Regions from separate parts of the Micromonospora peucetia genome, predicted to be linked through region 3. Evidence: riboswitches for the same ligand, from Rfam matches in the RefSeq annotation. Region 3 holds a riboswitch; each other region holds the start of a gene.
What was found. A riboswitch is a leader RNA that binds a small molecule or an ion and turns the genes downstream of it on or off. The one in region 3 is predicted to bind cyclic di-AMP.
Positions count from the first base shown of each region.

Region 1: it holds a riboswitch for cyclic di-AMP, as region 3 does, so the genes downstream of both, GA0070608_RS17255 (coiled-coil domain-containing protein) here and GA0070608_RS09285 (C40 family peptidase) in region 3, are expected to answer to the same signal.
Region 2: it holds a riboswitch for cyclic di-AMP, as region 3 does, so the genes downstream of both, GA0070608_RS31225 (C39 family peptidase) here and GA0070608_RS09285 (C40 family peptidase) in region 3, are expected to answer to the same signal.

Region 1 covers NZ_FMIC01000002.1:3,683,286-3,686,549, forward strand. Annotated here, with positions in the region: gene GA0070608_RS17245 (1-phosphofructokinase family hexose kinase) at 1-197, opposite strand, end outside; gene GA0070608_RS17250 (hypothetical protein) at 376-843, shown strand; gene GA0070608_RS17255 (coiled-coil domain-containing protein) at 1,039-2,106, opposite strand; cyclic di-AMP (ydaO/yuaA leader) riboswitch at 2,120-2,251, opposite strand; gene GA0070608_RS17260 (cation diffusion facilitator family transporter) at 2,405-3,264, opposite strand, start outside.
Region 2 covers NZ_FMIC01000002.1:7,145,181-7,148,444, forward strand. Annotated here, with positions in the region: gene GA0070608_RS31215 (CDP-glycerol glycerophosphotransferase family protein) at 1-66, shown strand, start outside; gene GA0070608_RS31220 (alpha/beta fold hydrolase) at 135-878, opposite strand; gene GA0070608_RS31225 (C39 family peptidase) at 989-1,834, opposite strand; cyclic di-AMP (ydaO/yuaA leader) riboswitch at 2,064-2,203, opposite strand; gene GA0070608_RS31230 (acyltransferase family protein) at 2,812-3,264, opposite strand, start outside.
Region 3 covers NZ_FMIC01000002.1:1,977,464-1,980,727, reverse strand. Annotated here, with positions in the region: gene GA0070608_RS09290 (N-acetylmuramoyl-L-alanine amidase) at 1-974, opposite strand, end outside; cyclic di-AMP (ydaO/yuaA leader) riboswitch at 1,231-1,364, shown strand; gene GA0070608_RS09285 (C40 family peptidase) at 1,377-2,417, shown strand; gene dcd (dCTP deaminase) at 2,493-3,071, opposite strand; gene GA0070608_RS09275 (pyridoxamine 5'-phosphate oxidase family protein) at 3,150-3,264, shown strand, end outside.

The DNA.
Region 1 (3,264 bases), 1.7 Mb from region 3:
AGCGGCTCAAGCACCTGACCGATCTCGCCGCCGAGGGCGGTGCAGAGCACCACGTCGACCCCGAGCGACATCACCATCCGGGCCTGCCAGACGCCCTGCCCGCCCGGGTGCAGGTGCAGCTCCGGCGCCTCGCTGGGCTGGTCGACGGTCACCGTCAGCCGGGGCGTGGGCGCGAAGACCATCACGTGCCCGCTCATCCGTCGTACCCGTTCATGCGTCCACCCTCCACCGATCGACACGTCACGTGACCGTCCATCAGCCGAACGTAGTCGGGGCAGTGCTCGGACGTCCGGACTCCGGGCGGGATCGGCGCGGCGTTGCCAGCGTGCCCGGCATGCGCGACGATCGGGCGACCATCGACGGTGGGGAGACGGCGTGCTCAGGCGGGATTCCTTCAGCTACACCGTCCAGGCGCGCTGTTCCCTCACGGAGGCCGCGGCGTTGCTGGCCGATCCCGGCCGGCAGAAGGATCTGCACCCGCTGATCGTCCGGGTCCGCCGGGTGCCGCCCCGCCCCGGCGCACGGGCCAGCTACGACATCACCGATCGACTGGCCGCGGGGCCGGTACGCCTGCCGATCACCTACCGGGCCGACGTCCTCGTCGACGATCCCGACGAGATCGTCACCGTGGCCCGGCAGTGGCCCGCCACCACCGTACGCAACCACACCCGGCTGCGGGCGGAGCCCGACGGCGTGGTCCGCATCGACGTGGAGATCACCCTCGCCGCGCCCACGCCGCTCTTCGGCTACGCGTTCCGCCAGGCCCGCGCCGCCCACCTGGGGCTGGCCGCCCGCCTCGGCGCAGTCCTCGACCAGCACCCGCCCGAGCACCCGACCGACTGACCCACGACGGCGCCCGCCCTGCTGGGCGGCGGACGCGACGGCACCGGCTCCGCTCGCGCCGGACGCGACGGCACCGGCTCCGCTCGCGCCGGACGCGACGGCACCGGCTCCGCTCGCGCCGGACGCGATCGGGGCCGGTTCGCCGGGCGTGACCGCCTGGTGGCCCGCGCCGGGCGGGGCACCGGGGCGCGGGCGTCAGTAGACCGACAGGTGCACGTGGTTGGTGTGGTCGCTGGACGGGTCGCCGTTGGCTCCGCTGTACGACTTCCACCCGCTGCTCGGCAGCCAGATCTGCCTGTACCAGATCACGTAGAGCACGGCGAGCCGGTCGGCGTTGCCCACGAAGTACGCCGCCAGGTTGTTGCCGTAGGTCCGGTCGCCGCCGGTGGCGTCGCCGCCGAAGCCGCTCTTCTGGGCCGCGAAGTCGCAGGCCCGACCCTTCGGGTGCTCACCCGAGCCGCCGGAGCGGTAGCAGGAGACGTAGCGGGTGAAGCCCGCAGCCTTGGCCTGGTTGAGCGCGTGCAGGGTGCGCGGGGTGATGCAGCCGCTGGCGGGGGTGGGGTCGTTGACGCTGCACGACTCGGACGGCCAGGAGCCGTCGGAGTTGCGCGGCGCCGACTTCGCCGTCTTCTTCGAGGTGCTGCCCGGCGAGGTGCCCCCGCTGGCGGACTGCTGCCGGTTGGCCACCGTCAGCGCCCGTTCGGCCTGCTCCTTGCGTTTGTCCATCACGGCGACCTGCTTACGCTGCTCCCGGATCTCGCCGTTCAGGGCGAGCTGGGTGCGGGTGGCCTCGTCGCGGGTCTGCTGGAGGTCGCGCAGCGCCCGGTCCTCGTTGGCGGCCACCGCGTCGAGGGCGGCGGCGCGGTCCATGAAGCCGTCCGGCGAACTGCTGGCGAGCAGGGCGGACGCGACGCTGAGCCGGCCGGTGCGGTAGGCGGCCCCGGCGATCTTTCCGACCTTGGCGGTGTGCGCGACCAGCTCGACCTCGGTGGTCTTGAGCTGCGCGGCGAGCTGCTGCTGCCGCTTGACCGAGGTGTCCAGGGCGCGCTTGGCGTCGATGTAGCCCTTGCTGGCGGCCTCCAACTGGGCCCGCAGGGCGGGGGTGCCGCCCTCCTCGTCCTGGCCGGGAGCCGCGGCGAGCAGACCGGCGCGGGCATTGGCCGCCGCCTGGGCGGCGGTGACCGGGGTCACCGCGGCGCCGAGGGCGAGCATCGTGGCGATCAGGGCCGCCGTTCGGGCGGCACGTCGTCGTACGGGTGCCATCACTGGCATGCATGTGTCCTTCCGTCAGCCGCCGACCGGGTTAGCTGACGGGTTCGGGACGGAAGATCCCTACCGCTGACGCGGATGCACCCCACGAACATGGTTCCCCGGTTCGCCCCGCCGGGCGATTAGGCGGCGGCCACCGCCGGCACCGGTGGGTGCCGCCTGGCGGAGGCCGAAGCCGAGCCTACCGGTGCCGGTGTGACTGGTGTAGTGCAGGTGACGGAGGGTGTGTGTCCACTAACAGTCAAATCCGGCATAGCATCACAATACGCTCCCAGATTTAAGGTTGTCCTCATTACCACTCGACTGCCCCACAGGCCCCGGAGGACGCGCCGGGCTCGATCTGCAACGTGGCGTGCTCGATCTTGAAGTCGTCGTGCAGCGCGGCCCGGGCGGCGCCCAGCACCGCGCCGACCTCTGCGTCGGGCTCCATTCTCAGGTGCGCCGAGGCCACCTCCATCCCGGAGGTCAGCGTCCAGACGTGCAGGTCGTGTACCTCGGCGACGCCGGGCACGGCGGCCAGCCGGTCGTGCACCGCGGTGACCTGGAGGTGCTCCGGCGCGGCCTGTACCAGGATGCGCAGCGCGGCCCGCCCCAGCCGCCAGGTGCGCGGCAGGATGAACAGCCCGATCGCGACCGCCACCAGCGGGTCCGCCCACCACCAGCCGGTGGTGGCGATCAGCAGGGCAGCCCCGATCACGCCGAGTGACCCCAGCAGGTCGCCGAGGACTTCCAGGTACGCGCCGTGGACGTTGATGCTCTCCTTCGCCCCGGAGCGCAGCAGCGCGAAGGCGCCGATGTTGGCGAGCAGGCCGAGTACGGCGACCACCAGCATCGGGGCCGCCAGCACCTCCGGCGGGTCGCCGAAGCGGCGCACCGCCTCGATCACGACGTAGACCGCGACGCCGGAGAGCAGCAAGGCGTTGGCCAGCGCGGCGAGCACCTCCAGCCGGTAGAGGCCGAAGGTGCGCTGCGGGTCGGCGCCCGCCCGCCGGGTGGCGGCGATCGCGGCGAGCGCCATGCCGATGCCGAGCACGTCGGTGAACATGTGCCCGGCGTCGCTCAGCAGAGCCAGCGAGCCCGTGCGGAAGGCGGCCACCGCCTCCACCACCATCAGGCCGGCGAGCAGCCCGAACGCCGCCCAGAGCCGGCCCC
Region 2 (3,264 bases), 5.2 Mb from region 3:
CGTCCGGTGCCCGCGCCCCGGACGGCCGGCGGGCCGAACCCCGCCGCGCTCTCCCCCACGCCCTGAGCCCGACGTGCGGCCTGCCCCCGTCCGGCCCGGCCGCACGCGAGGTCGGGTGGGCGGGGGAACCTGGTTCAGCGGTACGGTTCGACGAGCTCCAGGACCGCCTCGGGGTCCTCGACGTGGGCGTTGTGCCCCAGGCCGGGCAGGGTGGCGACCGGCACGCCCAATTCCTTGAGCTGCGCGTCGGTGACCATGGGGTCGTGCTCGCCGCGGGCCAGCAGCACCGGCACGTCGGTCGCCGCCAGCAGGGCGGGCAGGTCCGGCTCGCCCACGCCGAACCCGGCCGGGTCCATCGCCAGCCGCCAGCGGCCGTCGACCTGCCGCAGCCCGGCCTCCACGACGGGATCCTCCGGGGCGAAGAGCCCCGTCAGGCCGGCCACCCGCAGGTAGCGGCGGGCCGCCTCGTCCCGGCTGGCGAACCAGGTCACCGGCCGGGCGGCCAACTCGCCCGCCTTGGCCAGCTCCGCCGGGGACCAGACCGCCTTGATGCCGATTCCGACCACGGCGTCGACCGGCAACCCGGCGCTGCGGGCAGCCAGCGCCAGCCCGACCACCCCGCCGAGGGAGTGCCCCAGCACGACGAACCGGCCCCCCGCCGCGAGCCCCGTGCCGATCCGCGCGGCCAGCTCCGGGAACGAGTACGCCAGCAGTGGCGGCGACCAGCCGTGGCCGGCGAGGTCTGGCGCCAGCCACCGCCCCGACCACCGACGCTCCAGCAGCGGCGCCCAGGGCAGCCACACGTCGCCGGTCGCGCCCATGCCGTGCAGCAGGAGAAGCACCCGCCGGTCGTCCCGGTCACCCGATTCGTCGACCATGGGCGCAGTGTGCCACCACGGGGCGGCACCGGCGAGGGCCGTGACCCGGACACGACATCGGGCGCCGGCCCCCGGGGTGGGGAGCCGACGCCCGACGGTGTCGATGTCGGTCAGGCGGAGTAGCCGCGGGTGGCGGCCCAGTTCGCCAGGGCGATGGTGCTCATCCAGTACGACGCGGTCGCCGGGTTCGCCGAGTCGGCGATCTTCACCAGCTTCCCCTCGTCCTGGTAGCCCACGACAGCGACGTAGTGGCCGCCGGGGAACGAGTGCCAGCCGCCGTCGGTGTCCGTGGCGCTGCCGGCCACGTTCACCACGACGCCCCGCGCGTCGGTGATGGCCGCGACCACGTCGGCCTGGAGCCGATCCATCTGGGCCGGGGTGGCGGAACCGCCCGGGATCATCCGGGTCCGGTACGGGTCACCCTTCACCGTCGCGTTCAGCACGCGGGTGGTGTCCTCGGCCGAGTCGGTGCCCATCTCGTCGGTGCCCAGCTGGGCGCCGAGGGCATCCTGGCTGCGCGCGATGCCGGCGGCGCTGAGGGCGTTCCGGACGGCGGCCGGACCGCAGTTGTAGAAGGTGGTCTGGGCCTGGTAGTCGTACTTCAGGGTCTTGGCCGCCGGCGGCTTCGGCGCCTCCGGCTTACGGGTCAGGTCCGGATCCGGGGCGGCGCTGGTGGCGCTGGCCGACGGGGCGGCGCTGGACGCGGCCGGGGCGGCGCTGGACGGGGCGGTCGCGACCCGGGCCTGGCTGCGCGAGGCGGCGGTGTCGTCCCGCAGCTCGGTCGCGGCCACCGGGGCCTGCGCGGCGGCGGGGGCCTCGTCGGCTCCGGCCAGCAGTGCGCCGGTGCCCGACGCCAGCACGAGCGCAGCGGCAGACGCGGCGGCCAACTGGTAGGGACGCTCGGACGCGAGACGACGTAGCTGTCGCTTGAGGTGGTGCTTCACAGTTTCCTCCACGGGCTCGGGGGTGAGCGGCCGTCGGTCCGCACCGAAGGCAGGGCGGACCGACCGCGCGGACGGCAGTCCGGACGGGTGGTGGACCACTCAGGGGATGCGCCCGGGATGCCGGGCGACGGACGGTGACCGGTGGATCAGCTCGTGGCCTGCGGGCGTACGAGCGCGGGCACCGCGGTGCCGTGGAGACGGCGGAACAACCGAGAGGTGGGTGGGTGCTGCACGAGGATGAAACTCCTTCCGACACCGCCGACCGGGTTAGCTGACGGATTCGGGCGGGAAGAACGCCCTACCACGGGCCTGCGGCCCACGGATTCACCCCACAAGCACTGGGTCCCCGGTTCGTCGTTCACGATTAGGCGGGTCGGCGCGGCGTCGCCTCTTGCGATCGGTTACCGCACCGGACGCGCCGACACTACTGGCCGTTCCACACCCCTGCCAACCCCGTCCCACCTGCTTAAACCTTGATCAGGAAACAATTTTTGCGGGCACCCGAGCACTGACGTGACTCAATGGGACAGCCGTTCTCAGAGGCGCTTCGGGGCAACAACGGGACGAGTGGCGGACATCGGCGCCGAACCCCCGACGAGAATCGGCCCACCATGCCGGAATGACCGTTTCCCCGCCACCGTGACCGGCATCACCAAAACCACCAGCCCACACCCCCGCCCGCCACCCCGCCGCGCCCCTGCCGCCCCTGCCCGCGCCCCTGCCGCGCGCCCCGCCGCCCCGCCGCCCCGCGATCTTGCACTTTGGGCCCCTGGAGTACGGCAGATGTCTTTTTTTGTCGGGGCGGAAAGTGCAAGATCGCGGAGTCTGGGCGGGGCGGCGGGGGCGCGGTGAGGGGCGGCAGGGGCGGGGTTGGCTTGCCCCGGGCAGGGTGCCAGCGGGTGGAGGGAACGCGACGCGGCGGGCACCGAGGGCTGCGCGGGAAGCCCGGTTGGTCGGAGTTCGGTCAGGATGGAGCGGGGTCCGGGCCGTCAGCGCGAGTCGACGTACGTCGGTCGGTGGTCGGCCTGCGGGTCGGCGGGGCGGGGGCGCGGCACGACGTTGCCACGCTCCCCCGCCGCCGGCCCCGGGGCGCCGGGCCGCTCCCCGGCGGCGTCCGCGCCCTGCGGCGTCGCCCGGGCCGTCCGGCGCGGGGTGAGCAGCCGCATCATCGGCGTCTCGACGAAGCGGTGCAACAGCCCGGCCAGGGCCAGGTTGACCAGCAGGAAACCGAGCACCACCGCCACCCCCCACCAGCCGGTGAAGCCGGCGCCCCAGTCGCCGGTGAGCCGCAGCACAGTGATCATCACCAGGACGTGCACCAGGTAGAAGGCGAAAGAGACCTCGCCGAGCCAGATCATCGGCCGGGACCGCCACGGCGAGCGCCGCCCGCGCACGTCCGCGTCCGCAGCCGCGGCGATGACCAGGATGTACGCCATCGAGAG
Region 3 (3,264 bases):
AGGGTGTAGTGCCAACCCACCCGCTTCGGGTCCTTGACCAGGTTCACGCTGGGCCCGAAGTAGCCCTCGGTGTCGTGGATGACGATGTACTCGATCTTCTGCTGTGCGGGCCGGTCAGCCAGGTCGTGGTTGCCGTACGCGCCGAGGGTGGTGCCGTAGTTCTGGTAGGGCGCCGGGATCCACTCGCACGAGATGTCGCTCGGGCACTCCAGCCCGTCGGGCCGGGCGAGCTTGCGCAGGCCCAGCCGGTCCAGCCAGGAACGCTCCGGCTGGACCTCGCGGGCGGCGAGGGTGACCCGCTGCCCGTCGTCGGTCAGTCGGGTGTCGCCCGTGGCGATGGTGGCGTACACCTCGTTGGCGAAGGCCGCCGCGGCGTCGGTGGTGTCGGCGCCGGAGTAGCGGGCCACCGCGCCGTACCAGGCCGCCGGGTCGGTCTCGGCACCGACCGGGGCACCGATCTCCTTCTGGTACGCGGCCAGCAGCGCCGCGCCGCCCCGGATGTTCGCCGTGACGTCCGTCCGCAGCGCCTCCTCGCTGGCGCCGGTGAGTCCGGCGGCGGCGTCGAGCGTCCGGAGCGCCGCCTCGGCGGGAGCCGGCTCGGCCGGCTCGCGCGCCTCCGCCAGGGACGGACGGGAGTCGTCGCCGCGCGGGTCCTCGGTGCCCTCGTCGTGGTGGGTGCCCCCGGGCAGGGCGGCGACGTGCTCGGCGTCGGTGAGGTGCATCGGTCCGTAGCCGGCGCTGGTGCTCGGCGTGCCGGCGTTGGTGTCCCAGCGGGACTGTAGATAGGAGACGCCGAGCAGGACGCTCTCCGGCACGCCGTACTCGGCTGCCGCGGCGGCGTACTGCTGCTGCCGGTCGGTCGCCGGTGCGGCGGCGGCGGATCCGGCGGCGGTGAGCGGCGTCGCCACCATGACGGCGGCCACGGCGGCGGCCAGCAGGACGCGTCTGCTCCTCGTTGTCGCTGACAGGTGCATCAGACCCCCAGTTCGGACGGGCAAAGGTGGGGTCACCTTCGCCCCGCCCGCCACCTTTGGTCAATACCTTTCCACCGGACACTTCAGAAGGAAGAAAATCTTCGTCGGCCGGGTTGCGGTTGCCCCGGCCCAGGACGCGGTTTCCGGCCAGACCCGGGTGCGGAGTGTCGCGGCCGGAGGGTTGCGGATCGATAACGGTCGTCTCTACTCTGGTCCCTTGTCGGCCGGTGACAATCCGTCCAACCAGGGCGGTGCCGGCCCGACACCGCCGAGTCGCTCCCGAGCGAGCCGGGGACCCAGGTTCCCCGGGGTGAATCCGCAGTCCTGCGGTAGGGCGCCCCTTCCCGCCCGAACCCGTCAGCTAACCCGGTAGGCGGTACGGAAGAAGGAGTACGGACCCCGGTGGCACACCATGCCCCGCGGCCCCCGTCCGCCCGGTCGGTCCTCACCGACCCGACGACGGCTGCGCCGCGCCCACGCTGGTACCGCTGCACCACCGCCCTGGCTGCCCTGGCCGCGTTCGCCGTCGTTCTGACCGGCGGCGCACCGGCGGCCCACGCCGAACCGACGGTCGCCGAGATCGAGCGGCAGATCGACGAGGACTGGAACAAGCTCGAACCGATCATCGAACGGCACAACGCCACCCGACAGGACCTGGCCGCGAAGCGGAAGCAGGCCGACACGCTCGCCGCGCAGATCAAGCCGCTGGAGAAGCAGGTAGACCAGGCGATGGAGAAGGTCGGCGCGCTGGCCGTCCGCGCCTACAAGGGTGAGCAGGTGTCCGCGATCAACGCCCTGCTCGGCAGCCGCTCGCCGAGCGAGATGGTCGGGCAGCTCGAACTGCTCGACCAGTTCGCCCAGCACCAGCAGCAGGACGTGCGGCAGGTCGCCGAACTGCGCGACCAACTGGCCGGGAAGAAGGCCCCACTGGACGAGATGGTCGTCCAGCTCGGCCGCACCGAGGCCCAGCTCGCGGCGAAGAAGAAGCAGATCAACGCCGAGATCGACCGGTTGCAGAAGCTGCGGCTGCGGGTCTACGGCAACGGCGGCGGCGGGCCGCTACGTCCCGCCCCCTGCCCGGCCAGCTATCCCGGTGGCGCGGCCGGCACCGCGGTGAAGTTCGCCTGCGCCCAGATCGGCAAGCCCTACGTCTGGGGCGCCGAGGGGCCGAACTCGTACGACTGTTCCGGCCTGATGCTCGCCGCCTGGGCGAAGGCCGGGGTCTCGCTGCCGCACAACGCCGCCCAGCAGCGCCGGGTGACCGCGACCGTCAGCCGGGGCGACCTGCGCCCGGGTGACCTGGTCTTCTACTACAGCGACCTGCACCACGTCGGCATGTACGTCGGCGGCGGCTGGGTGGTGCACGCCTCCCGGGCCGGGGTGCCGGTCAGGATGAAGAAGGTCGACGACGGCCCGATCCACAGCTACGGCCGCCCCCGCTGAGGTGTAGGGAAGTGCCCTTTCCTAACGCATGGCGGGCGTCAGGAAAGGGCCCTTCCCTACATGTGGCGGGTCGGATCAGCGGATCGGCCAGGTGCGCCAGTGCTGCCAGGAGCGGCTCGGGGTCGGGCCGCGCTGCCCCTGGTAGCGCGAGCCGTAGACGGCTGAGCCGTACGGGTGCTCGGCCGGCGACGAGAGCCGGAAGATGCAGAGCTGGCCGATCTTCATGCCCGGCCAGAGGGTGATCGGCAGGTTGGCCACGTTCGACAGCTCGAGGGTCACGTGACCGGAGAAGCCCGGGTCGATGAAGCCCGCCGTCGAGTGGGTGAGCAGCCCGAGTCGGCCGAGGGAGCTCTTGCCCTCCAGGCGGCCGGCGAGCTGGTCACCGAGCGAGATCACCTCCAGCGTCGAGGCGAGCACGAACTCGCCCGGGTGCAGCACGTACGGCTCGCCGTCGGGCACCTCGACCATCGACGTGAGGTCGTCCTGCTGCTGAGCCGGGTCGATGTGGGTGTAGAGGTGGTTGTTGAAGACCCGGAAGAGCTTGTCCAGGCGCACGTCGATGCTGGACGGTTGCACCAGCGCGGGCTCGAACGGCTCCAGCGCGAGCGTTCCCGCCTCGATCTCGGAGGCCAGGTCGCGGTCGGAGAGCAGCATCCGAACACCTTAGCGAGCGATACGTGTGACCTGCGTGTCGGAGTGTGCCTTCGTACATTTGTTCGATAGAATGCCCGCATGGCTTCCTGGTCCGAATTCGCCGCCGACGAGCCCCGCCTCGCCGACGGGATCCGCCTCCTCATGCAGCAGTACGGGCCGGGCTTCGGCTACCTGGCCACCGTCCGCGCCGACG